DNA from 3 places in the Synechococcus elongatus PCC 6301 genome. Region 3 is predicted to be linked to each of the others. Evidence: predicted binding sites of a transcription regulator. Region 3 holds the regulator's gene; each other region holds the start of a gene.

Region 1 (10,579 bases), 920 kb from region 3:
TTCTTGGATATCGCCCACCAAGTAGAAGGCTTGCTCCGGCAGGTCATCCAACTCGCCGTTGAGGATGCGGTTGAAGCCACTGATCGTGTCTTCCAGCTTCACGTACTTACCAGGCGAACCGGTAAACACTTCAGCCACGAAGAAGGGTTGCGACAGGAACTTCTCGATCTTACGAGCCCGTGCCACGGTCTGACGGTCTTCTTCCGACAGCTCATCCAAGCCCAAGATCGCGATGATGTCTTGCAGCTCTTTGTAGCGTTGCAGGGTCGACTGCACCGCACGCGCCGTCCGGTAGTGCTCTTCACCCACGATCGAGGGTTGCAGCATCGTCGAGGTCGAATCCAACGGGTCAACCGCCGGATAGATCCCTTTCGAAGCCAGACCCCGAGACAACACAGTGGTTGCGTCCAAGTGGGCAAAGGTGGTAGCTGGTGCCGGGTCAGTCAAGTCGTCCGCAGGAACGTAGACCGCTTGGATCGAGGTGATGGAACCTTCAAGGGTTGAGGTGATCCGCTCTTGCAGCTGACCAACGTCGGTGCCCAAGGTCGGTTGATAGCCCACCGCAGAAGGCATCCGCCCTAGTAGTGCCGACACTTCCGAACCGGCTTGCACGAAGCGGAAGATGTTGTCGATGAACAGCAACACGTCTTGCTTGTTGACGTCGCGGAAGTGCTCCGCCATGGTCAACGCCGACAGACCGACACGCATCCGTGCCCCGGGCGGCTCGTTCATCTGACCATAGACCAAGGCCACTTTCGAGTTGGCGATATTTTTCTCGTCGATAACGCCCGACTCTTTGAACTCTTGGTAGAGGTCATTGCCTTCGCGGGTGCGTTCACCCACGCCGCCGAACACCGACACACCGCCGTGTTCTTTCGCAATGTTGTTGATCAGCTCTTGGATCAAGACGGTTTTGCCAACACCGGCACCGCCGAACAGGCCGATTTTGCCGCCCTGACGATAGGGAGCCAGCAAGTCGATGACCTTAATGCCGGTTTCAAAAACTTTGGGCTTGGTCTCCAAGTCCGTCAGTTTCGGAGCATCGCGGTGAATCGGCGAGGTTGTCGCAGCGTTGACCGGGCCCAGTTCGTCCACCGGTTCGCCGAGGACGTTGAAGATACGGCCGAGGGTGGCTTCACCGACCGGCACGCTGATCGGAGCGCCAGTGTCGATGACTTCCAAACCACGAACCAACCCGTCAGTCGTGCTCATCGAAACGGCACGAACCTTGCGATCGCCCAGAAGCTGTTGCACTTCACAGGTCACCGACAGGTCTTGACCGGCTTCGTTTTTGCCCTTGATGACAAGCGCGTTGTAGATCTGCGGCAATTTGCCCGCAGGGAACTCTACGTCGACGACAGGGCCGATGACCTGCCGGATGTAGCCAATATTTGTCTTCTCAGTAGTGGTGACCATGCTTGCGCGTTTCCAGATGAGTGCTTCGCGAGCGCGACAACTGTCAGGAGGGCGATTTTGCCACAGTCCAGCGTATCACCGAAGGCTGCACCTTCCCGCAGCAAGATTCCCATTCCTGCGATCGCCGAGTTCGGGAACCCGTACTGAGGTCGCGTTGCCCTCCGAGAAGGCGGCCCGTACATTAGCACTCAGGTACTGGGAGTGCTAATCCATGCGGATCATCCCGGTTGCCCTCTCCCCGTGACGACGTTTACTCAAAACTATGGCAGCTGTATCTCTGAGTGTTTCGACCGTGACGCCCCTGGGCGATCGCGTTTTTGTGAAAGTCGCTGAAGCCGAAGAAAAAACTGCTGGCGGCATCATCCTGCCCGATAACGCTAAAGAGAAGCCCCAAGTCGGCGAAATCGTGGCAGTTGGCCCTGGCAAACGCAACGACGACGGCAGCCGCCAAGCGCCTGAAGTCAAAATCGGCGACAAAGTTCTCTACTCCAAGTACGCCGGTACTGACATCAAACTCGGCAACGACGACTACGTGTTGCTGTCCGAGAAAGACATCTTGGCCGTTGTTGCCTAGGCTTTCTTCCTTTCACTGCCCTTCAGGACATTCCTTAAGAGATCACCATGGCTAAACGGATCATTTACAACGAAAACGCCCGTCGCGCCCTTGAAAAAGGCATCGACATTCTGGCGGAAGCCGTTGCAGTCACCCTCGGCCCCAAAGGTCGCAACGTTGTTCTTGAGAAAAAGTTCGGCGCACCGCAAATCATCAATGACGGTGTGACGATCGCCAAAGAAATCGAACTGGAAGACCACATCGAAAACACCGGTGTGGCGCTGATTCGTCAAGCCGCTTCCAAAACCAACGACGCAGCCGGTGACGGCACCACCACCGCAACCGTCTTGGCGCACGCTGTGGTCAAAGAAGGTCTGCGTAACGTGGCTGCTGGCGCTAACGCCATTTTGCTGAAGCGCGGGATCGACAAAGCCACCAACTTCTTGGTTGAGCAAATCAAGTCCCACGCTCGTCCGGTCGAAGACTCCAAGTCGATCGCCCAAGTCGGTGCAATCTCGGCTGGCAACGACTTTGAAGTCGGCCAAATGATCGCCGATGCTATGGACAAAGTCGGCAAAGAAGGCGTCATCTCGCTGGAAGAAGGCAAATCGATGACCACCGAACTGGAGGTCACCGAAGGGATGCGTTTCGACAAGGGCTACATCTCGCCCTACTTTGCCACCGACACCGAGCGGATGGAAGCCGTCTTTGACGAGCCCTTCATCTTGATCACCGACAAGAAAATCGGTTTGGTTCAAGACTTGGTGCCCGTGCTGGAGCAAGTGGCTCGCGCTGGCCGTCCGCTGGTGATCATCGCCGAGGACATCGAGAAAGAAGCCCTCGCCACCTTGGTCGTCAACCGTCTGCGTGGCGTGCTCAACGTTGCTGCAGTCAAAGCGCCTGGTTTCGGCGATCGCCGCAAAGCCATGCTGGAAGACATTGCTGTCCTGACTGGTGGTCAACTGATCACTGAAGACGCAGGTCTGAAGCTGGATACCACCAAGCTTGATCAGCTGGGTAAAGCCCGCCGGATCACGATCACCAAAGACAACACCACGATCGTGGCTGAAGGCAACGAAGCGGCTGTGAAGGCCCGCGTTGACCAAATCCGTCGCCAAATCGAAGAAACTGAGTCGTCCTACGACAAAGAGAAGCTGCAAGAGCGCTTGGCTAAGCTCTCCGGTGGCGTTGCAGTCGTCAAAGTTGGCGCGGCAACCGAAACTGAAATGAAAGACCGCAAACTGCGTCTGGAAGATGCGATCAACGCCACCAAAGCGGCGGTTGAAGAAGGCATCGTCCCTGGTGGCGGCACCACCTTGGCGCACCTCGCTCCTCAGCTGGAAGAGTGGGCAACCGCTAACCTCAGCGGTGAAGAGCTGACCGGCGCTCAAATCGTGGCTCGTGCCTTGACGGCTCCGCTGAAGCGGATTGCTGAAAACGCTGGCCTCAACGGTGCTGTGATCTCCGAGCGCGTCAAAGAACTGCCCTTCGACGAAGGCTACGACGCCTCCAACAACCAGTTCGTGAATATGTTCACGGCTGGCATCGTTGACCCGGCCAAAGTGACTCGTAGTGCCCTGCAAAACGCAGCTTCGATCGCAGCCATGGTGCTGACGACCGAGTGCATTGTGGTCGACAAACCGGAACCGAAAGAAAAAGCCCCGGCTGGTGCTGGCGGCGGCATGGGCGACTTCGACTACTAAGTTCCCCAGTTTTAAGACGGGCGGAGGTTTTCCTCCGCTCGCGATCGCTCCTCAGAGTTCGCTCTGGGGAGTTTTTTGTGGTTTTACAGAAGCGATCGCAGCAGATTGGCAACCTGTTCAGCGCTGTCAGCGACGTGGAGTTTGCCTGCGGCAGCCGCCATCTTCGGCAAGGGATTGGCGATCGCAGCGCCCAGTCGCGCCCGTAACAAATCCAAGATCTGCTGCTGAAGCTGCTCTACCGTCAGTTCTGATTGCGGGGCTAGGATCGCGGCCCCAGCCTTGGCAAAAATGCGGGCGTTAAAGGTCTGGTGATCTTCTGCGGCAAAGGGATAGGGAATCAGCAAGCTAGGCAATCCGGCCGCTGCCAATTCCGCCAAACTGCCAGCACCGGCGCGACTGATCGAAAAGTCGGCTCGATTCAAAAGCGGCGCAACGTTGTCGACAAACGACAGCTCGATGTACTGCGGATGTTGGAGCTGGCCGCGATCGGGATCTTGCTGGCCGGTCAGATGCACGATCCACAGGCCTGCTGCCAACCAAGCAGGAGCAGCAGCTCGCACTAACCGATTGATGGCGACTGCGCCTTGGCTGCCACCCATCACTAGCAAGACTGGCACATTCTCAGGAATTGGCAGACCATGCTGGCTGGGCTGATAAAACTGCGATCGCAACGGGGTGCCGACTACTTGCAGCGGCCGACCCGGTAGATACTCGCCAGCCTCGGCAAAGCCAAGGGCAACACGTCGACAAAACCGGCTAAGTAAGCGTGTTGTTTTGCCCGGCAGTGCGTTTGATTCATGCAGAACGACGGGAATTCCCAGACTCCAAGCGGCCGCGATCGCAGGACCCGCAATATAGCCGCCCGTCGTGAAGACTGCTTCGATTTGCTGTCGCTTCAACAGGCGTCGCACCTTAAAAATTGCGCCAATCAAGCGCAGCGCTGTCAACGGTCGCAGAAGCCAAGATCCCTGAAAGCCGCCGACGCGGATTGTATGGAGTGGATAGCGATCGCCCACCAATTGCGTCTCGAGGCGATCGGGCACGCCCAGCCAATCGATCTTCGCTTCAGGCAGTGCTTCAGCAACCGCTAGAGCCGGAAAGACATGGCCACCGGTGCCGCTAGCAGCAAAGAGGAGGCGCGGTTGAGCAACAGACACACGGGGACCTGACGACACAGAATCAGCGACTAGAATACCGTCATGCCTACTGCCCTTCTTATGACTGGGGTTTCCATGCTGCGCTCCTTTCGTCCGTTTTCCTTGGCGCTCTTCGCAACCCTTCTGATTGGGGCAACTCCGACGCTGGGGCGGGCTCAAACTCCAGCCGCTGCAACAGCAGTTTTCCAAAGCTTGGCGGATGCGGCGACTCGTCAAGATCCCAAAGCGATCGCCAATCTCTACTCTCCCAGCTTCCAGCCACCGGATGGTCTCGATCGCATGGGTTATGACTCTGCGATGCAGCGCTTTTGGAAGCAGTTTCCGGGGGCTCGCTACACGGTTCAAGTCCTGAATAGTCAGCCCAGCAGCAACGGTCTCCAGGTGGAAACCCTGACCAAGATTGAAGGCCAGCGGAAACAGGGCGATCGCACCTTCAAGTTAGCCTCAGAAATTAAGAGTCGCTGGCTGCTGCAAAATGGACGCCTCCAGCGCGAAGAAATTTTGAGTGAACGCAGCCGTCTGACCAGTGGCAGTAAACCACCGGAACTGACGGTCAATGCTCCAGCCACCGTGCTGACGGGCGAAAACTTCTCGTTTGATGCCTACGTTGATGGGGCGCTCAACGATGATCTGTTGGTCGGCGGTGTGACCGATGACCCAGTGGATCTGCAGCGCTTACTCAAACCCACAGCTTTCCGGCTGCAAGCGTTGACGGCTGGCGGCGTCTACAAACAAGCACGGGCTCCGCAGCGTCCTGGCAACTTTTGGATTTCAGCTTTGGTCGTCCGTCGGGATGGCCTGACGGTTGTCAGTGAGCGCCTGCGCGTCGTCGATCGTACCCGCCCTAACCGCTAGCGATCGCAGCAAATTTGTCGAGGCATTTGACAAAAGCCGTAACTCCTACTAGATTAGTAAATCGACGCGGGTTTGTAGCTCAGTGGATTAGAGCATTTGACTACGGATCAAAGGGTCGGGGGTTCGAATCCCTCCAAACCCGTCGCACAAAAGCCTGTCTAAGCATTGTCTTGGACAGGCTTTTTGCTTGAGCAGACTGACTGATTGCTGGCTGTCACTCCCACTCGGGCTAGGCCGAATGTGAGATCATGAAGCTGTCTTTGCAGCGGTGGCCGATCTGATTCTCTGCCGACGCTTCTTTTTTGGCAGCTTGCCCAACGCCTGCGAAGTTTTCCGCGACTTGAGAGCCGACGCTTGAATTCTTCTGCGCCTTTGCCGGAAACGGCTTTTTTGCGCCCGGATGGGAGTAACCGCGAGGCGATCGCGGCTGTAGCTCAGTTGGCGCTTGAGCAGTTACTCAATCTCGGTAGCCAGGCGGATCAGCGATCGCCCGTCCCCACTTGGCAAGGAAGCGAGCGACACGTCGGAATTCCGGCGCAGTCTGTGCCCTTGCCGGACCTACTGCAGCAACTGGAGCCGCTGCTGGCGCAAGCGATGAATCCAGCCAATCCGGGCTATCTCGGCCACATGGATCCGGTGGCGAGCACTGCGTCAGTCATTGGTGATGCGATCGCAGCACTTCTCAACAACAATTTGCTCAGCGTCGAGATGTCGCCCAGCTTCTCGCGCTTGGAAACGGCTGTCCTGCGAGAGTTAGCGCAACGGTTTGGGCTGGGGGACGAGGCTGGAGGATTGCTGCTGAGCGGCGGCAGTCTCGCCAATCTTCAAGCGATCGCCCTGGCACGCAATTGGGCCTTGCAGGTACAGGAAACTGGCCTGGCCGGACTAACTCAGAGACCAATTCTGTTTGCCTCTGAAGCTGCCCATACTTCGATTCAGAAAGCGGCGATGCTGCTGGGGCTAGGGAGCCAAGCCGTGATTCCAATCGCAACCGATCGCCGAGGTCGGATGCAAGTTGCCGCCCTCACAGAAGCGATCGCCTCGGCCCGCCGCCAAGGTCAGCGTCCATTTTGTTTGGTCGCAACTGCAGGCACCACCGTCACTGGCAGCATTGATCCACTCCCAGAACTGAGCGCGATCGCCCGTACTGAAGGGCTGTGGTTCCACGTTGATGCCTCCTATGGCGGAGCTGTGATCTTTTCGCCGCGCTATGCCCATAAGCTCCAGGGCATTGAGCAGGCTAATTCCGTTACCTTCAATCCGCAGAAGTGGCTCTGTGTTGCTAAAACGAGCGCTTCGTTACTGCTGCGCGACTGGTCGTTACTGACCGAGCACTTCCGCATTGCTGCGCCCTATATGGGTGAAGCTGACGACCTGATCAACCTTGGTGAAGTCTCTGTCCAAGGCACTCGACCGGCAGACATTCTCAAGCTCTGGTTGACGCTCCAACACTTCGGCGATCGCGGTTGTGCTGCGCTGGTGGAACATGGCCTACGACTGTGCCGCTGCTTTGTTGCAGAATTGCGCCAACGCCCCCAGATTCAAGTGGCGACCCCGCCCGATTTGAATATCCTCTGTTTCCGTTTGGCGAGCGATCGCCTGACTGCGGAGCTGCAGCAATTTCTCCTCGATCGGTACTTCTTCTTGTCACTGCCAAGATTCCGCGATCGCCTCTGGCTGAAGGCGGTGCTGGTCAACCCGTTTACGACGCCCGAACACATCCGCCAACTCTTTGGAGCGATCGATGCTTTTTGTCGCGATCGCCAGATCCAGCCGGATCCCCAAAGTCAAGACAACGAGATCACTTACTCACAGTCGTTATGAGTATGATATAAATGTTTACAGAGGTACTCAGCGATGCGAGTGCCCGTTGATATTTACCCGGAGCCGTGAGACTCATGACCGAAGGAGCCCTGCGCGTCGGCCAATTGGCCCCCGATTTTGAAGCGACTGCAGTCGTTGATCAGGAATTCCAGACGATCAAGCTATCCAATTACCGGGGCAAATACGTCGTTCTGTTCTTCTATCCCCTCGACTTCACCTTTGTTTGCCCGACCGAAATTACTGCTTTTAGCGATCGCTATGCAGACTTTTCAGCCCTGAACACCGAAATCTTGGGTGTCTCGGTCGATAGCCAATTCAGCCACTTGGCTTGGATTCAAACCAGCCGTAAAGAAGGTGGTTTGGGTGACTTGGCTTACCCGCTGGTTGCTGACCTCAAGAAAGAAATCAGCACTGCCTACAACGTGCTTGATCCGGCTGAAGGCATTGCCCTGCGCGGTCTGTTCATCATCGACAAAGAAGGTGTGATCCAGCACGCCACCATCAACAACCTGGCGTTTGGCCGCAGCGTTGATGAAACCCTGCGGGTGCTGCAAGCCATTCAGTACGTCCAAAGTCACCCCGATGAAGTTTGCCCCGCCAATTGGCAACCGGGTGCAGCGACGATGAACCCCGACCCTGTTAAGTCGAAAGAGTTCTTCGCTGCAGTCTAGGCGCTGTAATCGACGTTCTTTACTTCAATCTCTGAACTAAGGCAAGTGTATGGAGCTCAAGTGACTTGGGCTCCTTTTCTGTTAGATGGAAAGACCGATACTGGCTGTGATCGCGGGCTGAGATTAACGGAACTGGCTGCCACGGTAGAAGGGGCGCTTGACGACTGTGGCGGGCACCTGTTTGCCCCGAATTTCGACCCAGAGTTCCTGCCCAAGATTGGCCAAGGCGGGAGGGACGTAGGCAAGGGCGATCGCTTTGCTGAGGGTGGGCGACCAACTGCCACTGGTAACAATTCCGACCGTGGTATCAGCGATCGCAACAGGATAGCCATGTCGGGCAATATTCCGGCCAGGCAGCTCGAGGCCGACCAAGCGACGTTCGAGACCGTTGGTTTTCGCTTGCACAAGGCGATCGCGCCCGAGGAAGTCAGGATTCCGGTCGAGATGAACTACCCAGCCCAATCCAGCTTCGAGAGGATTGGTGTCAGTGTCCAGCTCATGACCGTAGAGCGGCATAGCGGCTTCCAGCCGCAGCGTATCGCGAGCCCCCAGTCCACAGGGCACAACCCCAGCGGCGGTCAGCTGTTGCCAGAGAGTGATCGCGGCTGCGGGCGGCAGCATCACCTCGCAGCCATCTTCGCCCGTGTAGCCGGTGCGGGCAACAAAGGCCGGTTGACCAGCGATCGAAGTCACCGTGTGGCTAAAGCGCGGCAGTTCTGCCAGATCGCAACTGACAAGAGGCTGAAGGAAAGCGATCGCTTGGGGACCTTGAATCGCAACTAACGCCAAGTCTTGACTGAGATCTAGGAGGGCGATTGCGGGCGGTAAATGCTCTGTCAGCCAGAGGCGATCGCTGTCAGTCGTCGCAGCGTTGACAATCAAAAACGCCTGTTCGACACCATCGACAATTCCCTGCCAGTAGACAATCAGGTCATCAAGGCAGCCTCCTGCTTCATTCAAAAGCACTGAGTATTGAGCCTGCCCCGGCAACAGAGTCGTCAAATCACTGGGCAGCAGACGTTGCAAAGCCGCCCGAAGGCCGGAGCCGCGCAACTGAAACTTGCCCATGTGGGAAATATCAAATAGCCCTGCTCGCTCACGAACAGCGAGATGCTCTTGCATGAGCCCTTGAAACTGCAGGGGTAACTCCCAGCCTGCAAACCCCGTGAACCGAGCTCCCGCTGAAGTGCACACTGAATGCAGAGGGGAAGACAAGAGAGAAACGGTCACAGTCAGAGTCACAAACCAGAACTATCCCAATTGTGCGTCAAAACTTCGATAAATTAGTGAATAAATTTGATGCTTAATTAATGGCTTTGAGAGAAAAACTACTTATTTTATCTTTGCAGGATGGATGTTCAGGTTACATTACTAACCACAATCTCTTTGAAGTTGTTCTAGTCGTTCAATTAAAGCCAGATATCGCTTTTGAGATTTAGGCTTATCGATCAAGTAAGAATGAACGTCTTGCAAATACTCAATAAAACTTTCAGGTGTACAAGGCTGACTCTGATATCGCAGCGTATGCCAGCGATGATAGCTATTATGAATTTCCTCTTTAACAACCAGAATATTGTCTATTTTAGTAGCTAAGTCACTCCGGCTAGACTTGCAGAAAATATGATGGCCATGCAAATCAAATTGAGATCCCTCTCCGCATACCTCTCCAGTGACTTGACAGCGATTACGAGCTAAACGCTTTGCATTTAAGATAGCCTGCGTAATTGCTTGTTCCTGTGACATCAATAGTTTGTACTGATAGTCAACACCATCAATAATAGTGTCACCAACAGCCTCTAGCCAAGATTGTCTTGACTTGTTTTTATTTGATTTTTTCATGTCTTTAGATAGCTTTAGAATACCAGTATTACTAAAGTATTCATCGGATTCAATATATGCTATATCTTTATTTGCTATTAAGATTTCAGCGCCTTCATAACCCCCTCCACCTTTTTTAATTCTGTCCATTGCACCATTAATCCCTTTGCCATTGGTTCCAAGAATAGAAATAGCACTTCTACGATGAAAAAATAAGGTGTCTGACACTACTGCTGTTGACCCTGATCTTGTTTCTTGGGCAATTTTGCGCAGAACTAAAGCTCTTCGGATACGTTGCTGACGATGAGTAAAAAATTCAATTAGGCGGTTGAGGATGCCGTTGCCTTCTGTGACTTCTAGGTATTTGGCTATCGCAACAGCACCTTGCTCATAGAAATGTCGAATTTTTCCACGAGTAATCCATTCAAAATGCTCGCCTTCGTTAAGCTCCCATTCATCATCTAGATTCGCATCAAACTTTTGACAAACCTTATAGAGTTTTGATTTGCTGATCTTTAGTGCAACTGCAGTCTCGTCATCTGTTAGCAAAGTGTATTGAGCCATAACTTATCTCCCAAACAA
Region 2 (10,579 bases), 1.3 Mb from region 3:
GAGTTCTGGAAGGAGTTGATGCTTTTGGAGCAGTGCTGCTAAGTCACTTTCCTGAACCTCACGATCGCCCACCAGTAGCCGAAAAGGTTTTTGAGAAGACGTCAAGGTCATTGAGTCAAGGATTGGACAGTTCAGAGCTTCCCCATCATAGAAGGACAATGTCAACTTCTGAGCACGATCGCTCTCAGTTGGGAAGCAGGCTAGAACTCAGAAAATAGTAAAGCAGGGTAACTGATAGCGACCCTGCTTTGGTGGAATCTAAGGCTGCTGAACGTTAGCGAACCGCAGGCTGGTAGACATCTGACTCCAACGGTTTAACCAAGTACAGCTTCAGGAGCTGCAGACCATTGGAGAGGTAGTAGGGGAGCTTCCGCAGCACTTTCACTGGCTTAGGTGCACTTGTTGCCTCGATTGCAGCCAACTGGTTGTTGTTGGCGATGCAGGTTTCAAGGCGATCGTAGAACTTGGGATGATCGACATCGAGAACCACTGGGAAGACCCGAGCTGAAGTCTCGTTGGTCTTGGCGATCACGTGGCGATCGTACTCACGGGCATCTAGGCCCAAGGCTTCGTAGAACTCTTTACGCTGGACGTCACGGATGTACATCGTTGCGAAGACTGCCAGCAGGAAGAAGCGGCACCAGAGTTTGGCAACAAAGCCACGCACCGTCGAAGGTTGAGCCTTCATCAGGGCGTCGAAGAAGTCACCGTGACGATTTTCGTCTTGGCACCAGTTCTCAAAGAACTTGAATATCGGGTAAATCCGATATTCCGGATGCTGCTCAAGGTGACGGAAGATCGTAATGTAGCGCCAGTAACCGATCTTCTCGCTCAGGTAGGTGGCATAGAAAATGTAGGCCGGTTTGAAGTAGGTGTACTTCTTATTAGCAGTCAGGAAGCCGAGGTCGAGCTGCAGATCAAAGTCGCTCATCGACTTGTTGAGGAAGCCAGCGTGGCGAGCTTCATCACGAGCCATCAACTCAAAGCATTCCGCCAAGAGCGGGTTACGGTTTTTGATGCGACGGCTGAGCTCTTTGTAGAGCAGGAAGCCAGAGAATTCGGAGGTGCAGGACTGCTCTAGGAATTCAACAAAGACCTTTTTGGTCTCTGGGTCCATGTCAGCGGCTGAACCATCAAACTCCGGCGTGCGGACAAAGTGTTTGCGGTTGTAGTCGGCGCGGAACTCCTCCAAGATGGCCCGTAGCTCATCCTCATTAGGCGAGAGATCCATCTTGGCCATCGCTTCAAAGTCAGTGGTGTAAAAGCGAGGCGTCAGGATTGTCTCTTTGGCAGGAGCCTTAATGCCCGGACGCAATTCTTCGAGTTCGGGTTTTTGGAGGGAATCAACCATAGCTGTGCTGGGAGTTGGTTGTGAAGTTCGCCTGAAATGGCCACAAGTCACTCACTGCCGTGTGAGAACTCCAGACCGTCTTCAGTCTATCAACGGCCTCTAAAGGGAAGGCCGACAGGGAGTGAAGAGTTACGACAAAGTGTTACATCTTTGTTAATTTTGCTCGAGCCATTTCTGACCGTTCAAACGCGAGAGGATGCGATTGAGCAGCAGGGGCAGGGTAATTTTGCGCTCATCGCCGAGGAAAGCTTCTAGGGTCGCTGGAGTAGCCTTGCCGTCGGCTAAGGAAAACACCTTGGGTGCAGTTAGGCTTTCTTCACTAAAACCCAGCAGGAAGCGCCGCTGGCCCTTGGCCCAAGATCCCTGCAACTGCCAACAGCGATCGCCCGTGACCGGCAGCGGAGCCTCAACAAATTGGAGGTCGAGATCGGCTAAGCCGCGATCGCTCAGGGCTTGCTGCACTGCGGGTAACAGATCAGTCTGGACAAACTCTTTAAAAGGTTTGTCTTCGAGGGCAGGGGGCTTTTCTTTTTTAGCTGCAGGCTTGGCTGCTGCTTCGGGGGTGGGGACGACTTGTTCTTCAGACATCGGGACTGATCGGGGGTGAGACAGGACAGCGTTGCGTTGATCTTACCGATCGCCGCTCCGCTACCAATCGTCTTTCTCAACAAAATCCCAATCGTCTTCCGTGGAAGTTGCTGATGGTGGCGCAGCGTTCGTGCGGCGGTTTGGGGAGGGCTCTGCAGCAGCAGAAGTTGGCGGTTTGATGACCCGGAAGCCTGTATCAATCACGCGTTCAGCCGGAGGGGAGGCCGATGCCTCAGGGCGAGGCGATCGCGGGGGCGGTGTCGCCTCTGCACTGGTTCGCGCCGACCAGCCTGCGGTTTCCCAAGGCTCGGGAGCGTCGGCAGCAGTGGAATTCCGGCGTTGTTGTTGCCCCCCAGCTTCTCGTCCCATGAAAGTCCAATCACCGCGTCGTCGCGATCGCGGTTCGGTAGCATTAGCCGCCGTTGCATTGGCTGGAGCCGCCCCTGCAGGCGATGCCAACCACCCCAGACAAAGGTGAAGGATAGCGCTAGTGAGCAAGCCGGCCGCAATCGCCAACACCAACCAGAGTCCCAAGGGTTGAGGACGAGTTTGCAGGGTCAAAAAGTAGACCGGCAGGCGCAGGCCGAGGTTACTGATCAACAGCAACACGCTCACCAGCGCGATCGCCAAAAATCCAAGTCCGAGCGCAGAGCGCATGACTAATCCTCGGCTAGATCAACATTGCCCTGCCAACGATTGAGAGGAACACAGTCCAACCCGAAGCAATCCAAGACGCGGGCCACCACAAAATCCACCAAATCGTCGATGGTTTGGGGTTGATGGTACCAAGCAGGAATCGCTGGCACGATCCGCGCCCCAGCTTCGGCCAAGGTGGTGAGGTTGCGCAGATGGATCAGGTTGAAGGGGGTTTCCCGTGGCACCACTGCTAAGCAGCGCCCTTCTTTGAGGTGGACGTCTGCCGATCGCTCGAGCAAATCGCTGCCGACCCCTGAGGCTAACTTGCCAACCGTACTCATGCTGCAGGGCAGGATGACCATGCCTCGCGTTCGAAAAGAACCGCTGGCAATGCGTGCACCGACATTGCTGCTGCGATGGCAGACCAGATGACCGCGATCGGGCACACCCGCTTGCTCGCGCCAAAACTTTTCTTGCAGCTCAGGTGCAGAGGGAAAGGGAATTTGGGATTCCGATCGCCAGACTTCAGCTGCAGCCCGAGAGGCGACAAGGTCAACCGCCAGATCTGCCAAGAGGAGGTGACGCAGAGCCCGGACCGCATAGATCATGCCCGAGGCTCCGCTGACCCCTAGCACGAGGGGAAGGGAATCGGTCGAACTCACAGCATCTCCAAGGGTTCGCGATCGGAGGTTTCCGACTGCGCTTCCGGCAAGGGCAGCACCCCAAGGTCAATTTGCTGGCGGTAGTAATCGACGTTGCGAATTTCCACCTCAACGCGATCGCCCAAACCAAACTGACGACGATTCTTGCGGCCAATCAACCGCTGCTGGCGCGATCGGTATTCGTACCAGTCGTCCTTGGGCGAGCTGACGTGAACCAGTCCCTCAACCTGCAAGGCTTCGATCTGAACAAAGAAGCCGTAGGATTGAACGCCCCGAATCACCCCAGCGAAAGTCTGACCAATGCAGGCCTTGGCGGCGGCCGCCTTCTGGAGCCCTTGGTAGTCTGCACTGGCTTCGGTAGCCCGTTTTTCGGCTTCGCTGAGCTGCTGCGCTAGGAGTTTCAGATCCGTTTCGAGTTCTGTCTGCACCTCCGGTGGCAGCACGCTCCAGTTGATCTGGCCGTGGCTGCTGCTGTGACGAATGTTGACGCCCTCTTTGCTGCGGCTAGAGCGGCGATCGCGACCCTGTTGGAATAGTGCCAAGATCACCCGCTGCAACCAGAGGTCGGCATAGCGCTGGCTTGGGGCAACAAAATGGCCATAGGTTTCTAGGCCGAGGCTGAAGTGGGGCACGGCCAGAGTACTGTAGAAGCTCGGCTTAAAGGTTTGCAGCAGCAGATGGTCAAGCAAGCTGGCCAGCTCGGAAGTCTGGGTCGCATCACTCAACTGCTGCAGCGCCAAGCGATTCAGTTCGGTCTCATTCTCATCAACTTCGATCGCCAGGCCCAAACCCGCTGCCAGCCGCTGGGCATCTTGAATGCTGCCGAGGTCGGGCGATCGCTGCCCAACGTAGAGCACTGGCAGCTCCAAGGCTTGCAGATGTTCCGTGACCAGACGATTGGCCTGAATCAGAATTTCTTGGACTGCTCCAGCGATCGCGGGCGATCGCGAGATAACGCCCAACGCCCCCTCGTCATTGCCGATCGCCGGCGTCACCGTCAGTTCAAAACCGCCCCGTTCCCGCCGTTGGGTTCGCCACAGATCAGCGATCGTCTGCAGCTCTTTAAGGGCTTTGATTCCTTCACCCTTTGCTTTGCTGTCAGCCAGTAAATCTGTTGCCTCAGCCGGAGACAGCACCTGATCGAGCTGCACCAAACTGGGTTGCAGTTCATAGTCCTGAACAGCTCCCGTCGCATCGACGCGGATCAGCAAGGAGACGGCGCGCCGATCCTCGCCCACAGCAAAGCGACCCACCCCTTGAGTCAGCACGGGCGGCAGGAAGGGCAAGGCCGTCTCGCCCAAACGCAGATCAATCCCGTGCCGCTGGGCTTCAAGATCCAAATCAGACTGCAGCGGCAGATAAGGAGCCACCTCAACGGTGTGAACCATCACTTGCCATCCACCAGATTCTCCCGGCTGCAGGCTCAGGGCAACGTCGAGCGGGCGGGAATCATCCGCTGCGATCGCCACCGTAAATACAGACCGCAAATCCAAGCGACCTTGAATGGCATTGGCATCCGCCGTTTGAGCCAAATCCGTCAGCGCTGCGATCGCCGCTTCACTCCAGTCGGCCGGCAGGTTGTGCTTACAACGAATTAGGTCGACTGGTGAAGCAGACTCGGGGTCACTGCCCAAAATCTGGGTTACTTTACCGACGGGGGGCAGTTGCGCCAAGGGATAGCGCTGAACCGCCACACTCGCCAGGTGATCACGATTGGCGGCTAAATCAAGGCCGTTACTCTCTAAATCAAGTTCACAGAGTAGGCGATCGTCGAGCGGGACGGCTCGGAAGCCCTCGCCTTCAGCTTTTTCAGTAATTCGTGCCAAGACGCTGCTGTTTGCCCGTTCCAGAATCAGCTTGACTTCCCCTTCCGGACTGCGACGGCGACTGCCCTCACGCAGCACGTTCACCAAAACGCGATCGCCATTCCAGGCATGATTGAGCTGATGCTCGCGGATGTAAATATCCTCCGCATCTTCAGCGTCTTGAATAGCAAAGCAAAAGCCTTTGCTCGAGCAACGCAACCGCGCCTCTACCCACTCGTTTTCTTCGTTGCGCCGGTATTTGCCTCGGTCTTTGGTCAACAGCCCTAAACGCTCCAAAGCGTCCAAAGCGTCCAAGATAATCTGCAATTTGCGGCTCTTGTCCTCGTCCTCACAGCCCAGTTTTTTTTCCAGCTGTTTTGGGGCAACAAACTTTCCTTCACTGAACTGAGTCAGAAGCGTGGCAATCGAGAAGTTCATCGAGTCGGGGATAGAGGTGGAGTTGAGGGGCGGCAATGGCCTGAAGCGGAGGGCCGATCGCGAAAGCGACAGTGACGACAGTTGGACAATACTGTCAGCTCAGACGAGGCTGCACCTGTGCCAATCCTTCGGGGCTGCCAATCTAAGGCAACGAGAATAGCCAGCCGGAGTAGACAGGTGAACCCTTGCGCGATTTGCTGACTCTCCTTGGGCTCAAGGGCGAAATCTTAAGCGATCGCTCTTAAAGACGGTGCAGACCAGCATCACGCAACAACGGCGTTTGTCTATTCTACGGTGCCCCTGCGATCGAGGCCGGTCTAGTTCGGCATCCGGCCGCTCTGGATGAAGCAAATCCGCTGGCCGACATTCGTGGCGTGGTCGGCCATCCGTTCAATGTGGCGGATCACCAGTACCAGCAAAACTGTTGCTTCTAGGTTGAATTGCGCCTGGGAATCGTGGACGAGGCGATCGTAGAGCGCGTCAAAATCTGCATCGACGGCATCATCTTTGTCTTTAATGGCTCGCCCCAGTTCCGCATCGATATTGGCGATCGCCGCCAGGCTCATGGCCAGCATCGAGCGCGATCGCTCCAGCATTAGCCCCACAGGCTCAATGATCGGATGGGGGGCTAGAGCAAACAGCCGAATCGCAATTTCGCCCAAGTTTTCGGCGTAGTCACCAATCCGCTCGAGGTCTCGCACGATCTGCATGAACGCACTCAAAATGCGCAGATCACGGCTAACGGGCGACTGGAGCGCCACCAGACTCAGACAGTCCTGCTCAATCTTGCGGTAGAGGGCATCGATCACCTGATCTTGCTGGTCGATCTGATCCGGTGCCGACAAATCCCGCTCGACCAGGGCTTGCCGAGCCAGCCAGCAAGAGTTTTCGACCAGTGCTCCCATGCGGAGGATGTCCTGTTGAACATCCTTCACCTGCTTCATGAAGCGAGTACGGGTCGATGGCAAGCCCTCGAAGGTGCTGTGGAACATGGGGTCGAGCAAGGTAGGGGATGAACCTCGAGTTGTTAAATGATGTGAAAAGCGCTGGTTTGACTCTTTTCGATCACGGAAAGTAATTAGCAATCTAGCGCTGAAATCGAGAGAGAGCCTGTAATGACTGATACTCAAGTCTTTGTCGCCCTACTCCTTGCCCTCGTGCCAGCTGTTTTGGCGTACCGTCTGGGCACCGAACTCTATCGCTAAAGCTATCGCTAGTCTGTCTGCGTTCACTACAATCACGACTGACTCTCTGGGAACCTCGGCGACCAGAGAGTTTTTGATTTAGGGCGCTAAAAAGCTTGGCACTCACTACTGAAACCCGCTAGAGTTTGGCCTACAAACGTCCAACCCTTCGATCGCATGGCTGCTGTTCCCAGAGTTCGCTCCACTTCCCATCGCGATCGCCCGCCTGTTGCGGTGGCCAAAACGTCGACCGCTGCAGCGGCTCCCTGCCTATGGCTTGAACCCACCCTCAAGCTGACCCTCTTGCTCGCTGTAGCCACATTGCTCAGTACATCGGGTCTGCGCCTGCTACAGTCTGCTTCGACTCGGCTTGAACGGTTACAAGAACTGGATGCAGAACTGCAACTGACGGAAAGACGGGTGCAGATCTTAAAAAACGATTTTGCGCGAGTCTTCTCGACCGCTGAAGCCCGAACCGTGATGCAAGAGCAGGGCAACTGGATTCAGCCGGGTCAGAAACGAATTGTGTGGCAGGAGTCCAGCCCCGAAACCAGTCGTTAGGATGGCGCATAGACCCCCTCTCTGCGTCCTGTTCCATGACTGCGATCGCTCTGCCTCTCGATGATTTAAGCCCCGAGAGTTACGTTGTTTTGGGCTTGGCAACTTGCTTCCTCAAGCAACCGGAGGGGATGCAAGAGCTGACAATTATTGAGCCAATCCCGGCGGCCGCGTTGGGTGCTTTGTTTGCGGGTGTGCCGACGGCCTATCAAACCGCGATCGCCACCACCCTCGCGGATTGGCTAGATCTGACGGATTGGCAACGGCCTAGGGATTGGCCGGAAACCGCGCAGCTCTGCTCCGACTTTCACGAACGCCTTTTGGCCGCGGCCAGAACGTATCGCCGCGACCCACAAACCCGTGAACGCTTGCCTTTGGGCGATCGCTACAGCGATTTCCAATATTCACTGGAACGCAAGCGCATCTTGAATGCAGCGCCGGTGGTGCGTCCTGAAGACAACGTCAAGCAGCACGCCTACACGCATCAAGTCCTATAACACCGCTTTCAGCCTGAGGAGGGGCGATCGCGGCATCTACTGAGATTTTGTCTGAGCGATCGCCTTTGATTGGATCGACTCAAGATTGATCCAACAAGTTTGGATAAACTTTGGGTCAGCAGCGAATCAGGTCTAAGTCATTGCGTGATCAGACCTTAACCTGAGTTCTAGCGATGATTCGCAGACTCAGTGAGTACCCAGTCCGGTCGCAGCACTTGGGCACCCCGCAAGTAGGGATGCTCGATCGGCGGCTGATCTTCGGGGCAGTTGAAATGCAGGAGCAGACGAATACAGCGCTCGAGACTGCCCTCCACATACATTTGCTGCACATCTAGCAGCGGCACATTCTGCCAGCCAGCCCGCTGACGAGCAACAGCAGCCGGAAACATGGCATCGAGGTCGCGAGTGACTGAGAAAGTCAGGCTGACAATATCGTCGGGGTTGAGAGGATTGCGGCGCTCCAGCTCGTCTAAAAGCTCACTGACTGCTTCGCGCATGGCTTCCGCCGTGTTTTCACGAACGGTGGTTGCACCTCGAATCGCTTTGACCCGCCACGACACGGCCTATCCTCCTGGGCAATCATCCCTCCAGAGTATCCCGTGATTCAGTCCAGACCTCAAGGACGGTAGAGCCAGAGCGGTTGGCCAGCGGCCGTCAGTTCAAATTCCAGCCAGTCAAGGCCAGCACCAACCTGCCCCAGCGGTAGCAACCGGCGAGTGAGAGGTTTCGGTTCTTCGATCGGAGCGAGGGTTGCTTTTTCAGGATCGAGTCCCACCAATTCCGCCGCCCAACGCCGAGCATCTTCTTCAGTGCCAAGGCGATCGATCAAGCCTAAACTCAGCGCTTGCTCACCGGTAAAAATTCGGCCATCGGCAAAGCTTTTGACGGTTTCTACGGTCAATTGCCGCGCATCAGCCACGGTTTGAACAAACTGCTGGTAGCTGATGTCGATCAAGTTTTGCAGAATCTCCTTTTCGTTGTCAGTTAGCTCGCGATCGAAGGAGAGGATGTCCTTATAGGGGCCAGACTTGATCACCTTGAAGGAGACGCCAACCCGATCGAGCAGGCGCTCAAGGTTGTTACCGCGCAAAATTACACCAATGCTGCCCGTGATCGTGCCGGGGTTGCTGACGATTTTGTCGGCTCCCATGCCGATGTAGACTCCGCCGGATGCCGAAATATTGCCAAAGCTAGCGATAACTTTGGTCTGATGCTGGCTGCGCAGTCGTTTTAGGGCTTCGTAGATTTCCTGGGAGTCACCGACGGTGCCGCCTGGGCTGTCAATCCGCAGCAGCAGTGCCGGATAGCCCCGTTCCGCCACAGTCTTCAGCGATCGCAACAACCGTTGACGGGTCCCACCGGCGATCGCTCCCGACACTTCGATGCGAGCAATTTGCTTGCGGGCACGACGCGGGAATGGCCAAACCATAGGGAACCCAAGAATGCTGAATTCTTCTGATTGTAGAAAATCCCCGCTAGGAGGGGAGCCGAAACCGGCGATCGCGGCCTTGTTAGAATGAGCGCCGACCTTTCCGCCATTGCTATGCCTGCTGCTGGGCCGCCTGCGCTTGCCAAAACTCCGCTTCTGCTGGCGCCCTTTTTCCTTTGGGGAACGGCCATGGTAGCCATGAAAGGTACGACCGACCACACCACTCCCCTCTTTTTGGCCACCGTGCGACTGTTGCCGGCTGGCATCCTGGTCCTGCTGGCTGCGGCTTGGTTGGGACGGCCCCAACCCCAGGGTTGGCGGGCTTGGGCCTGGATTGGGCTCTTTGGCCTGGTGGATGGCACCCTTTTTCAAGGATTTTTGGCTGAGGGGCTAACCCGCACCGGAGCAGGCATTGGTTCCGTCATGATCGATTCGCAGCCGCTGATCGTGGCGCTGCTGGCCTACTGGCTGTTCGGCGAGCGGATTGGCCTTTGGGGCTGGCTGGGGCTAGCGATCGGTATTGTCGGCATCAGCCTATTGGGGTTGCCTGAGACGTGGTTATTAGCCCTGGGCGATCGCCTCTTACAGGGGCTGCATATTCCCGTCCAGTTGGTTGGCCCCGCGATCGCAGAACTCTGGCCCACCGATCAAAGCTGGCTGAGCGCCCTCTTCAACAACGGTCGCTGGCTGATGTTGCTGGCAGCGCTTTCCATGGCTGTCGGCACCATCCTCAGTCGCTATGTCTCGCGCTGGGCCGACCCAATCGCGGCAACCGGCTGGCACATGATCGCTGGGGCTATTCCTTTGGTCTTGGGCAGCTGGAGCCTCGAAAGCCAACAGTGGCAGCAACTCGGCCTCAGTGACTGGCTGGCCTTGAGCTACGCCACCCTCTTCGGCAGTGCGATCGCCTACGGGCTATTTTTTTACTTTGCCGCCAGCGGCAGCTTGACAAGCCTGAGTGCGCTGACCTTTTTGACGCCGGTCTTTGCACTGTTATTTGGCAATCTCTTCTTGGGTGAAAAGCTGGGCATGATCCAATGGGTCGGGGTCAGCCTTAGCCTGGTCAGTATTTTGCTGATCAGTCAGCGGGATTGGTTGACAGCCCGAGGCTGGAAAACCCGACTCCAGCCCGCTGTTATCGATCCGGCTCTACCTGAAGTCCCCGATCGCTCAGCCCAGTAGCAGCATCCCCAGCTTTTCCTAACCGCGATCGCGCCAGCATCCCTCGGAGGCGTCTCTATGACTGCCCACCGTTTTCTGTTTGTATCAACACCCCGTCGGCCCCTTGGGGTCGGGGCGAGGGGGCGGTGTTGAACTGACCCTGCCCAATTTAGCCAAGGCTCTGACCCCAGCGAGGGGCACCAAGTCAGCGTGCTCGCGCCGGCTGGATCGGTGCTGCCCGATTTGCCGCTGGAAACGGTGCCTGGGACT
Region 3 (10,579 bases):
GATCGCTGCCGTTGGCCAGCAGCCAAGCGGAGAGTGAATACTTGTTATCCCAGACTGCAGAAGCCCAAGCGTTGGAGTTGACACTACCCCAAGGTCTGCCCTTTGCGGGGGTCTTTGATATTGGCGAAGCCCTCGCCCGCGTGGAACGACAGGCGGTTCTCAGCGGCGAGGAGCTGCTGCAAATCGCCTCAACCCTCGCGGCGATGCGGCAATTGCGCCGACTGATCGATGCGGCAGAAGCGGCCCCCACCCTGCAAGCGATCGTTGCTGATCTACGCACCTATCCCGAGCTGGAGCAGCAGATTCATTTCTGCATTGAGGACTCGGGGGAAGTTGCCGATCGCGCCAGCGACGCACTGCTAGGGATTCGCCAGCAGCAGCGCCAAGTGCGCAGCCAAATTCTCGATCGCCTCAATCGTCTGCTGCGCAACCAGTCCAATCTCTTTCAGGAGCTGGTGATCAGCCGCCGCAGCGATCGCTATGTGCTGCCGGTGAAGGCGGGGCAGAAAGAGGCAGTGCCTGGCATCGTCCACGACAGCTCTAGCAGTGGCTCCACGCTCTACATCGAGCCGCGCGGTGTGATTGAACTGAATAACCAACTACGTCAGCTCCAACGACGAGAAGAAGTGGAGTGTGAGGCAGTGCGGCGGCGCTTGAGTGAGGCGATCGCATCTGTCAGTGGGGATCTCGAAACGCTGCTAGCGATCGCGACAACATTGGATCTGGCGGTGGCGCGGGCCCGCTACGGCCTGCATCTCGAAGCGAATCGACCGCGCTTTACGGCTAGCAGCGAGTCGATTTGTCTGCGTCAGCTGCGCCATCCCCTGCTGCTCTGGCAACAGCGCCAAGATCCCGATCGCTCAGTGGTGCCGGTCAGTTTCCAGTTGCAGCCCTCGCTGAAGGTGGTGGCGATCACGGGGCCGAATACCGGCGGTAAAACCGTGACGCTCAAAAGCCTTGGGCTGGCGGGCTTGATGGCGCGCGCCGGTCTGTTTGTCCCCGCCCGAGAGCCGGTGGATCTGCCTTGGTTTGAGCGCATCCTCACCGATATTGGCGATGAGCAGTCCCTGCAGCAAAGCCTTTCAACCTTTTCGGGTCACATTCGTCGCATTGGCCGAATTCTAGAAGCGTTGCCGGTCGCGGGAGCTAGCCTCGTCCTGCTCGATGAAGTGGGAGCGGGCACCGATCCCTCAGAGGGCAGTGCGCTGGCGATCGCGCTGTTGCGCTACTTGGCCGATCACGCGACTCTGACGATCGCTACGACGCATTACGGCGAATTGAAGGCCCTGAAATATCAGGACGATCGCTTCGAAAATGCCTCGGTAGAATTTGACGATCGCACCCTCTCTCCGACCTATCGCTTGCTCTGGGGCATCCCCGGGCGATCGAATGCGCTGATCATTGCCGAGCGACTGGGACTATCACCAGCAGTCGTAGCTGAGGCGCGATCGCAACTGGAAGGGGGCCGCGATCGCGATGTAGATGCCGTGATCGCAGGGCTGGAAGCGCAACGGCGCGATCAAGAAGAGAAGGCTGCCGCCGCTGCTCAGTTGTTGCAACAGACTGAAAAGCTACACGCCGAACTACAAGCCAAGACAGCCGAATTGCGGGAGCGAGAGCAAGGCTTGCGCCAGCAGCAAGAAGTGGCGATCCAGTCGGAAATTGAGCAGGCACGACAGCGGGTTGCCAAGGTGGTGCGGCGTCTGCAGCAGGGACCGAAAGCGACAAAAGCAGAACGAGCACGGCAGGCCAGTGAAACCCTCAAGTCGCTGTCACAACCAGCCGTGACGGTCGTTGCCCCACCGCCTGGTTTCCAGCCGCAGTTGGGCGATCGCCTGCGGATTCCGCGCTTGGGTAAGGTCGGCGAAATCCTTGCGATCGCGCCGGATCGTCAGGAGTTAACGGTGCGTTGCGGCATCCTCAAGCTGACGGTCAGCTACGGCGATGTGGAGTCATTGCAGGGCGAAAAGGTAGAACTGCCCCCGCCCCCGCCTAAGTCAACAACTCCGCCGCCCCCGCCCAAAGATGCGCCGGCGATTCGCACCGATCGCAATACCTTCGATGTACGCGGCAGTCGTGTTTCGGAAGCCGAAGTGGTGCTGGAAGATGCGCTGCGTCAAGCGATTGGACCGATCTGGATCATCCATGGCCATGGCACTGGCAAACTGCGGCAAGGCGTGCAGCAGTTCCTACGCGAGCATCCACTTGTCGCGAAGTTTGAAGCTGCCGATCAAGCTGACGGGGGCAACGGCGTTACTATCGCCTATCCCAAGACCTAAGCCTCAATCAGATTCGATCGCCAAATCCCGATCGGCGATCGGGGTGTAGTCGAGGTTGTGGCTGCCCGTGTAGATCTGAGTGGGGCGGAAGATCCGATTTTCGTTCAGCTGCTCTTTCCAGTGGGCGAGCCAGCCCGCAACCCGCGCGATCGCAAACACCGGTGTGAATAGATCGCTAGGAATACCGAGCTTGCGATAGACCAAGCCGGAGTAGAAATCGACGTTGGGGTAAATGCCCTTGTGGCTGAGTCGCTCGGCTGCTGCCTTTTCGACTGCGACCGCGATTTCGTAGTAGGGATCATGGCCGAAGATATCGAACAGTTGCTCGGCCAGATTTTGCAGAATGACTGCCCGCGGATCCTTGACTTTGTAGACACGGTGCCCAAAGCCCATAATGCGCGTTTTGGTGGCAATGCAGTGGTCGAGGTAGGGCTCAACATTCTCGACGGAACCGATCGCCTCCAGCATGTCCAGCACTTCTTCATTGGCGCCGCCATGGAGGGGGCCAGCCAAGGTGCCAACGGCAGAAGCAACGACAGCGTAGGGATCGGTCAGGGTCGAAGCTGTGACCATCGCCGAGAAGGTCGAGGCGTTGATCGTATGTTCGGCGTGCAGGGTGAGGCAAATATCAAAAATCCGAGCTGCGACTGGATCGGGCTCGCGCTCCGTCAGCATGTAGAGAAAGTTGGCGGCGTAGTCCAGTTCATCGCGGGGCTGAATTGGGTCGTTACCCTTGCGGATCAGCTGGAAGGCAGCCACCATCGTCGGAATTTTGGCTAGCAAACGCACAACGGCCGCCCGAATGTATTCGGGATCATCCAAGGCGCGCCGCGAATAGAACAACCCGAGGGCTGCGGCGCTCGCCTGCAGGGCATCCATAGGATGGCCGCTATCGGGGAAGCATTTCATCATGTCCCGGATGCGGAACTTGATGCGGCGGTGGTAGCGAATTTCGTGCTCGAACTCGGTCAATTCCTGCTGAGTTGGTAGATGGCCCCAAATCAACAGGTAGGCGGTTTCCAGAAAACTGCTCTGTTGCGCCAGTTGCTCGATGCTGATGCCGCGATACTCTAGGACGCCGCGCTGGCCATCGACAAAGCTAATGCTCGAGAGTGTGGCGGGCACGCCTTCTAGGCCAGGCCGAAACTCGCTGACGGCAGTCATAGCAATCCTGGGCTTCCCCATGCAGTCTTTCTTCCGAATACCCTATCAGTCTGGCTGGTGCATCTTCGTCGCAACAGGCACGAAACCTGATGGTGGGTCTGCCGCGCGTCTTTCGCCAATTTGATCAGGTGCCCCTAAAGGAGAAGGCGCGGGGGGGTTAGCCAGAAGAGGGATCCGGCTCCGATCGCAGGGCGATCGCCTGGGAATTGCAGACCGATCAGACCGGCTTTCTTGAGAACGAGCTTGTCCTGGGCAGATCCCCAGACCAGCTGTTCCGCCCAGACCCCTAGATCGGGTTCATGGCCCACGATCGCCCAGCGCTGATCAGCCGAGATGGCGGGCGGTAAGCGCCGGAGCCAAGCGGTCAGACTGCCTTCGGGCGCTAATTCTGGGGCGATCGCGATTTGGGAAGCCAGCCCCTCTTGTTGAAGGATGACGGCGGTTTGGTGGGCGCGGACTAGGGGACTGGTTTGCAGAACATCGAAATGCAGACCGAGAGACAGCAGTCGCTGGGCAACTCGTTGACTGCGGCGTTCTCCCGTGGCTGTCAGGGGGCGCCGGTCATCATCCGCGTAGGTGCCCCGTTCGGCGGCGATGCCATGGCGGATCAGATAGAGTTCCATCGCCTAGCTCCGCAACAGCAGTTCGATTGAGAGTCGCTGCAGGTCAGTGCTGTCTTCGGGAGGGGTAGGACTGGCGATCGCGATCGCCTGCACGTGCTCCAACAGGGGTTGCAAGGGCAGGGCAATCAGCTGCAAGACAGGCCAGCGTTGCGTCAGCGGTAGGGCACTGGCCTGCCAGTCAAGGTAGAGGACACCTTGATTGGGTTGGGGTAGTTGGCGCTGGGCTTGGCGGAAGTCAGGATTTGTCGTCAGGGAATCGCGGCCTTCGAGTGCTGTCGCAAGGCGATCGAGGGAGGTGGCAAACACTTCAAAATCACCATCGCGACCATGGCCACCCCGTACTGTGGCTTGAATCTGGAGATTGCGGCGTTTGCTGCCGGTGCGCAGTTGCGTCCAAGCCGTGATCTCGTGGCCATCGAGGTCGATGTTGGTCGGCGTGTAGCCGCGATCGCTGGCGATCGCATCCAACTGTTCGATGCCGTTGCTAGCGGCAGTCTGACGGCGATCGACCGCAAAAATCCAGTCATCGCCGCTCTGTCCAAGGGCATAGTCGCCGTCGATCCAGTCGATGATCTCCGTCTGCAGATTCAACCCGAGCTGTTGCTGAACTGTGGCGAGCAGTTGTTGCTGAAGTTCCTGCCAAGCGGGATAGTCGCCAAATCGTTGTTGCAGCTCCTGCCAGACCCCTGCGAGGTTCTGGGAGCCAAGAGCGAAGCGGCTGTCTGCGGGTAAATAGCGCAGGGCCGCCGAAGGGCGATCGCTTTTCGTAAAGGTGCTACTGGGCAGCGGTTCCTTGGCGATCAAAGCGGTGTCAGCCAGGATGCCAGCCTTATTCAGTGCCAGCGACAGCGTCAGACCCTGGAATTGGTTGCGGCGATCGCTCTCCTCGCTCTTGCGGCTGAGTCCCTTTTCATTCAGCCAGTCGCCGAGGTTATCGAGATCGGCATAGAGCAGACCCAAGCGGCGTGGTTGCAGACTCTGGAGCGCACGTTGGTAGGACTCGGACTGCTGCAGGTTCAAATCTGGAACTTGGGCGTTGTTGATCGCCTCGCGCAGCACCTTGGGATCATTGGCGGCCAGCAGGAAGCGATCGCCAAAGACGGCAGTTGCCAAGGGCTTGACCCGTCGCCCGACCAAAGCGGAGTCGCCGTAGATCAGCTTGACGCCCTTGTAGGTTTCAAAAACGAGCTGCGTGCCAGTAGCGGCACGATCTTGCCAGAAGCGTTGTAGGGCCTGCCGCGCCAGTTCACCGTCTGCGGTCGAGAAGGCGACCAGATAGCCGGGTTGACGGCCATTGCTGCTGTCGCGATCGCGATCGAGGCTGGTGACAGCAAAGGTGACTTCGTCGCCCAACCAAGGAGCAATATCGTTAGCAAAATCGACCTTAAAGCCCGTCAGCAAAGCCTCTTGAAGCTGTTGCCATTCCTGATCGACCTGCGATCGCTGGCGCGTCGGTGTCACCACCTGACTCAGGGCCTGCAAGCGTTGCGGTGCCACTAGCAGCGAGGTCATCAACGGCGCTTGCTTCGGGACGAACACGGCTGCGGCCGGTTCGCTGATGCGGCTGCCATTGAGTAGACGCAGAGGACTCCCATTCCACAGCCAAACAAAGAGCCCTAGCCCACTGACCAGCAGGCTAAGAGCAACGGCTGTGAGCGCCAAGTAGAAGGTACGCAGCTTCATAGGGTCGGCGGCGGCAGGTCGCCCTCAATTATTTCAGACGGACTCCGGCTTCTCGGTAAACTACGACGAGTGCTAGCGCTTCGTTACCGAACGTCAATCGCCGCTGGTCAGGCGATCGCGCTGGCTTTTGTCCCCCTTTTGGATCGCTCCTGAGCAAGCCATGGCTGACTTCACTGAAATCGATCCCCAGACCTTTGCGGAGCGTCAGGCTGCTCAACCCGCGCCGGACTGGCAACTGATTGATGTGCGTGAGCCGGCAGAAGTGGAGTTGGCATCGCTGCCAGGATTCCGCGTCTATTCCCTCAGCCGCTCAGCAGAATGGGTCGATCGCATTGGCCAAGAACTCGATCGCAGCAAGGAAACGATCGTGCTCTGCCACCACGGCATGCGATCGGCGCAGATGTGTCAGTGGTTGCTAACCCAAGGCTTTGAGCATGTCGTTAACCTACGGGGAGGCATTGATGCCTACAGTCGACTAGTCGATGCGCAGGTACCGCTCTACTAAATGGGTAACTGATTAGCGTTTTATAACCTCGTCTGCGTTCTTCTGCAATCGCTCTTCATGCTTGTGTCTCGGCTTACGGCCCGCCAACAAACGATTCTCAGTGCCACGGTGCGCCACTATGTGCGGACGGCGGAGCCGGTCGGGTCTAAGGCATTAGCGGAACAGTACGGTCTCAGCGTCAGTGCGGCGACGATTCGTAATGCTATGGGGGTGTTGGAGCGCGCAGGCTTGCTCTATCAACCCCACACCTCGGCGGGTCGGGTTCCCTCTGAGGGCGGCTATCGCCTCTACGTCGATCAGCTAATGGAGCCCGATCGCGCTCTGCAACGTCAGACGGAGCAACAACTCAGTCAACAACTGCCCGATCGCCGTCAGAGCCTCGAAGCGCTGCTACGCGGGGCTGCCCAAATTCTGGCGAGCCTCAGCGGCTATCTCAGCCTAATCACCTTTCCACTGGGCTTGGAATTCCAAGTGCGGCATCTGCAATTGGTGGCGATCGCGCCGCATCAGGTGTTGCTGATTGTTGTCAATGACAGCTACGAAACCCAGTCGGCATTGCTGACCCTGCCAGAACTGGATCGGGATCTGGAGGCCGATCAACTCGATCGCCAATTGCTATTGCTCAGCAATTTTCTCAATCAAGAACTGCAAGGGCGATCGCTGCAGGCTTTAGCGAATCTGGATTGGCCTGTTTTGGGATCGGAGCTGCAAAGTCTGGCGGGAATTCTGCAGCAGGGCTTGCAAGATCTGGAAAAGCGCTGGCAACCAACCCCAGCGACCTCCCTGCTGGTCTGTGGCCTAGCGGACTTGTTGCGCCAGCCAGAATTCAACGAGCTGCAACAGGTACAGGCGCTGTTGGAGTTGCTGGAAGGTGAACAGACGCAGTTGCTGCCCTTGATGCTGGCGGATCCTGCGGCTGATCAGGTGCGGGTGCGGATTGGCTCCGAGCTGCCTCTAGCACCGATTCGCAGCTGTAGCTTGGTGTCGGCCTTCTACTGTCGGGAGCAGCAGCCAGTCGGCAGTGTCAGTTTGATCGGCCCGACCCGCATGCTCTACGAAAATGCAGTAGCAGCGGTGGAAGCCACCGCCAGCTACCTGAGTGAGGCGATCGCCTCCTAGGCTGCGAGAGACTACTGCAATTTTTCCGCGAGTGGATCGCAAAAGCGCTCAATCCCCAGCGATCGCACCCAAAGGGCAACGGGGAGACGCAATAGCTCTGGGCAACCGCTCTCTTCTGAGGCAGCAAGCAAGGGGCGCAGATCGTGATCACTCAGAGGTTGCTGCGTGGCAATCCTTGTACAAAGCTGGGCGCGATAGCGTTTGGCTAGACCCTCCAACCAGCGATCGCTCGTGTTGGGCTCCAATCCGGCCTGCAAGGCGAGGTTAATTGCGGCATCCTCGATCGCCCCATCACAGTCGGCAATTTCCTGCAGGGCGCGCACAGCGGCAGGCCAATCGGCGAGCTGAGATTGGAGGTCTGTAATCGCTTGCAGATCGAGAATCAGCATGGCAACGCCTCTAACTGCTCCGATTCTGGCAGCTCTGCCTAGCCCGCGGAAACCGAGCTGATAAGGTGTAAGGGATATTGAGATCTTGGCCCCCGCGCCGAGCGTCGCCGCGCACTAGGATTGCATGACGTATGACCGCAGCAACGATCGCCCCCATCAGTTACGAAGTCAAAGATTTGAGCCTTGCTCCGTTGGGTAAGCAACGGATTGAATGGGCGGCTCGGGAAATGCCCGTCATCCGCCTGATCCGCGATCGCTTCGCGGCTGAAAAGCCTTTGGCTGGCATTCGGCTGGTCGCCTGCTGCCACGTCACCACGGAAACCGCCAACTTGGCGATCGCCCTCAAGGCTGGTGGTGCTGATGCAATCTTGATCGCCAGCAACCCGCTCTCCACTCAAGATGATGTGGCGGCGGGCTTGGTGGCGGACTACGGTATTCCCCTCTTCGCAATCAAAGGGGAAGACAACGAGACTTACCACCGCCACGTGCAAATCGCCCTCGATCACAAGCCCCAGGTGATCATCGACGATGGCTGTGATGTGGTGGCGACCCTCGTCCAAGAGCGGCCGCAGCAACTGCCGGACGTGATTGGTACCACAGAAGAAACGACGACGGGAATTGTGCGCCTGCGTGCCATGCTGCGCGATGGCGTGCTGACCTTCCCGGCCATGAACGTCAATGATGCCGAAACCAAGCATTTCTTTGACAACCGCTACGGCACTGGTCAATCGACCCTCGACGGCATCATTCGCGCTACCAACATCTTGCTGGCGGGCAAAACGATCGTGGTGGCAGGCTACGGCTGGTGCGGCAAAGGCACAGCCATGCGGGCTGCCGGCATGGGGGCCAATGTGATCGTCACCGAAATCGATCCGGTCAAAGCGATCGAAGCGGTGATGGATGGATTCCGTGTGCTGCCGATGGCCGAAGCAGCACCCCTGGGCGATCTGTTTGTGACCGTTACCGGCAACAAACATGTGATCCGCACCGAGCATTTCGCTGCCATGAAAGACGGCGCGATCGTCTGCAACAGCGGTCACTTTGACATCGAAATCGATATCGCTGGTCTGAAAACCCTGTCCAGTGAAGTGCGCACCGTGCGTCCGTTCACCGAGGAATATCGCCTTGCCTCGGGCAAGTCGGTGATCGTCTTGGGCGAAGGCCGCTTGGTCAACCTAGCTGCTGCTGAAGGCCACCCCAGCGCAGTCATGGACATGAGCTTTGCCAACCAAGCGCTGGCCGTTGAGCATTTGGTGACCAACCGCGGTCGGTTGGAGCCGGGCATTCATTCGATTCCAGAAGACCTCGATCGCCAGATCGCCACCCTGAAACTGCAGGCGATGGGCATCGTTATCGATAGCCTCACGGAGGATCAAACGGCTTACATCAACTCCTGGACCTCGGGCACCTAGACTGAGTGCGGCGTCTGTTTAAGCCTTTGGCCATCTAATCGGGGGAAACATCGTGGATCGCTGGATCGATATGACGATGGACAGATTGGGGTATTGGGGCATCGGTCTGCTGATGTTTCTCGAAAACCTCTTTCCCCCGATCCCGTCGGAACTGATCATGCCTTTGGCCGGCTATTCCGCTGCTCAAGGTCAATTGGCTTTATTCCCTGCGATCGTGGCCGGTGTCGTCGGCACAATGGTGGGGGCTTTGCCTTGGTATTACCTCGGCCGCTGGCTGGGTGAAGACCGGATTCTGCTCTGGCTGGAGCGCCATGGCCGCTGGCTGGGCATCCGCCCTCATGAACTACAGCGATCGCGGCGTTGGTTTAACCGTCATGGTCGCAAAGTCGTGTTCTGGGGGCGGTTGATTCCTGGCATTCGTACCTTGATCTCGCTGCCCGCTGGCTTCGAGCGGATGCGGTTGCGGGAGTTTTTGATCTATTCCACCCTCGGTACCACGATTTGGGTGCTGTTGCTGACGCTGGCCGGCTACAAACTTCGGCGTAACTTTGCCCTTGTCGAGCAGTGGTTAGCCCCGGTTTCCAAAGGAGTTGCTGCTCTGCTGTTAGTCCTTCTGCTGGTCTGGTTAAGTCGCCGTTGGTGGCTGGCCCGGCAACGGGACACTGCGGAGGCACGGCGCGATCGCTAAAGTCTTGAAACGAATGGGCACGTTTCGCCCTGAGTCGGCGTCAAGATCACGGTTGTACTGCCGCAGGAATTGAACTGGTGTTGAGTCAACAACGGCCTTGGCATTGGTTGGCCCTGACGACCGCCGCCTTGCTAGTCTTGCCCGGCCCTGCCGTAACGGAACCATCGCCCCAACGATTGATCACTGTGACTGGACAAGGCCGCGAGTCCGTGACTGCCAAGCTGTTGGAAGTCAATCTCGGGGTGGAAGTCCAAGCTGCAACAGCCGAAGCGGCACAAGCAGAGGTTTCCCGCCGTGCCGATAGCTTGGTCAAGCTGTTGCGCGATCGCCGCGTCGAACAGTTGACCACCACGGGAATTACGCTTAGCCCCCGCTACCGCTATCGCGACAATCAACAAATCCCCGATGGGTTTACGGCAACCTACAGCCTGCAATTTCGTAGCCCCAGTAATGCTGCTGGTTCGGTGATTGATGCGGCGGTTAAGTCTGGGAGCACTCGTATCGACAGTATTCGCTTTGTTGCTACAGACCCTGAACTCGAGACGGCTCAAGCGACGGCCTTACGCGAGGCGGCGGCTGATGCTCGCCAGAAAGCCGATATCGTTTTGCGATCGCTAGGGTTGTCCGCCCAGGAGATCCAAACGATTCAAGTCAATAGTGCTGCAGCGCCTGGACCTGTGCCCCAGATGCGCACTGCGGTGGCCGATAGTGCCGCCA

What was found. The regulator HrcA, encoded in region 3, represses chaperone genes, less so after heat shock. The targets are predictions, from matches to a motif close to TTAGCACTCNNNNNNNNNGAGTGCTAA.
Region 1: groES (co-chaperone GroES) is a predicted target of HrcA. The motif match lies at 1,598-1,624, and genes of this name have one in related genera.
Region 2: SYC_RS11570 (ribonuclease R family protein) is a predicted target of HrcA. The motif match lies at 5,678-5,704, and genes of this name have one in related genera.

Annotation. Positions count from the first base shown of each region.
Region 1 is NC_006576.1:1,931,743-1,942,321, forward strand. It holds gene atpD (F0F1 ATP synthase subunit beta) at 1-1,416, opposite strand, end outside; gene groES (co-chaperone GroES) at 1,679-1,990, shown strand; gene groL (chaperonin GroEL) at 2,038-3,672, shown strand; gene murG (undecaprenyldiphospho-muramoylpentapeptide beta-N-acetylglucosaminyltransferase) at 3,756-4,829, opposite strand; gene SYC_RS09515 (hypothetical protein) at 4,905-5,684, shown strand; tRNA gene SYC_RS09520 (tRNA-Arg) at 5,753-5,826, shown strand; gene SYC_RS09525 (pyridoxal phosphate-dependent decarboxylase family protein) at 6,039-7,508, shown strand; gene SYC_RS09530 (peroxiredoxin) at 7,583-8,179, shown strand; gene gcvT (glycine cleavage system aminomethyltransferase GcvT) at 8,303-9,421, opposite strand; gene SYC_RS09540 (hypothetical protein) at 9,551-10,561, opposite strand; gene SYC_RS09545 (J domain-containing protein) at 10,565-10,579, opposite strand, start outside.
Region 2 is NC_006576.1:2,323,328-2,333,906, reverse strand. It holds gene SYC_RS11595 (peptidylprolyl isomerase) at 1-111, opposite strand, end outside; gene acsF (magnesium-protoporphyrin IX monomethyl ester (oxidative) cyclase) at 275-1,351, opposite strand; gene SYC_RS11585 (DUF2996 domain-containing protein) at 1,505-1,939, opposite strand; gene SYC_RS11580 (hypothetical protein) at 2,000-2,596, opposite strand; gene SYC_RS11575 (flavin prenyltransferase UbiX) at 2,599-3,183, opposite strand; gene SYC_RS11570 (ribonuclease R family protein) at 3,234-5,480, opposite strand; gene phoU (phosphate signaling complex protein PhoU) at 5,798-6,472, opposite strand; gene psaM (photosystem I reaction center subunit XII) at 6,596-6,685, shown strand; gene SYC_RS11550 (hypothetical protein) at 6,842-7,225, shown strand; gene SYC_RS11545 (hypothetical protein) at 7,261-7,719, shown strand; gene aroH (chorismate mutase) at 7,887-8,279, opposite strand; gene sppA (signal peptide peptidase SppA) at 8,336-9,148, opposite strand; gene SYC_RS11530 (DMT family transporter) at 9,263-10,330, shown strand; gene SYC_RS11525 (glycosyltransferase family 4 protein) at 10,520-10,579, shown strand, end outside.
Region 3 is NC_006576.1:1,010,367-1,020,945, reverse strand. It holds gene SYC_RS04820 (endonuclease MutS2) at 1-2,279, shown strand, start outside; gene SYC_RS04815 (citrate synthase) at 2,283-3,443, opposite strand; gene sixA (phosphohistidine phosphatase SixA) at 3,578-4,066, opposite strand; gene SYC_RS04805 (DUF3352 domain-containing protein) at 4,070-5,749, opposite strand; gene SYC_RS04800 (rhodanese-like domain-containing protein) at 5,910-6,254, shown strand; gene hrcA (heat-inducible transcriptional repressor HrcA) at 6,312-7,373, shown strand; gene SYC_RS04790 (hypothetical protein) at 7,385-7,762, opposite strand; gene ahcY (adenosylhomocysteinase) at 7,894-9,174, shown strand; gene SYC_RS04780 (DedA family protein) at 9,245-9,862, shown strand; gene SYC_RS04775 (SIMPL domain-containing protein) at 9,940-10,579, shown strand, end outside.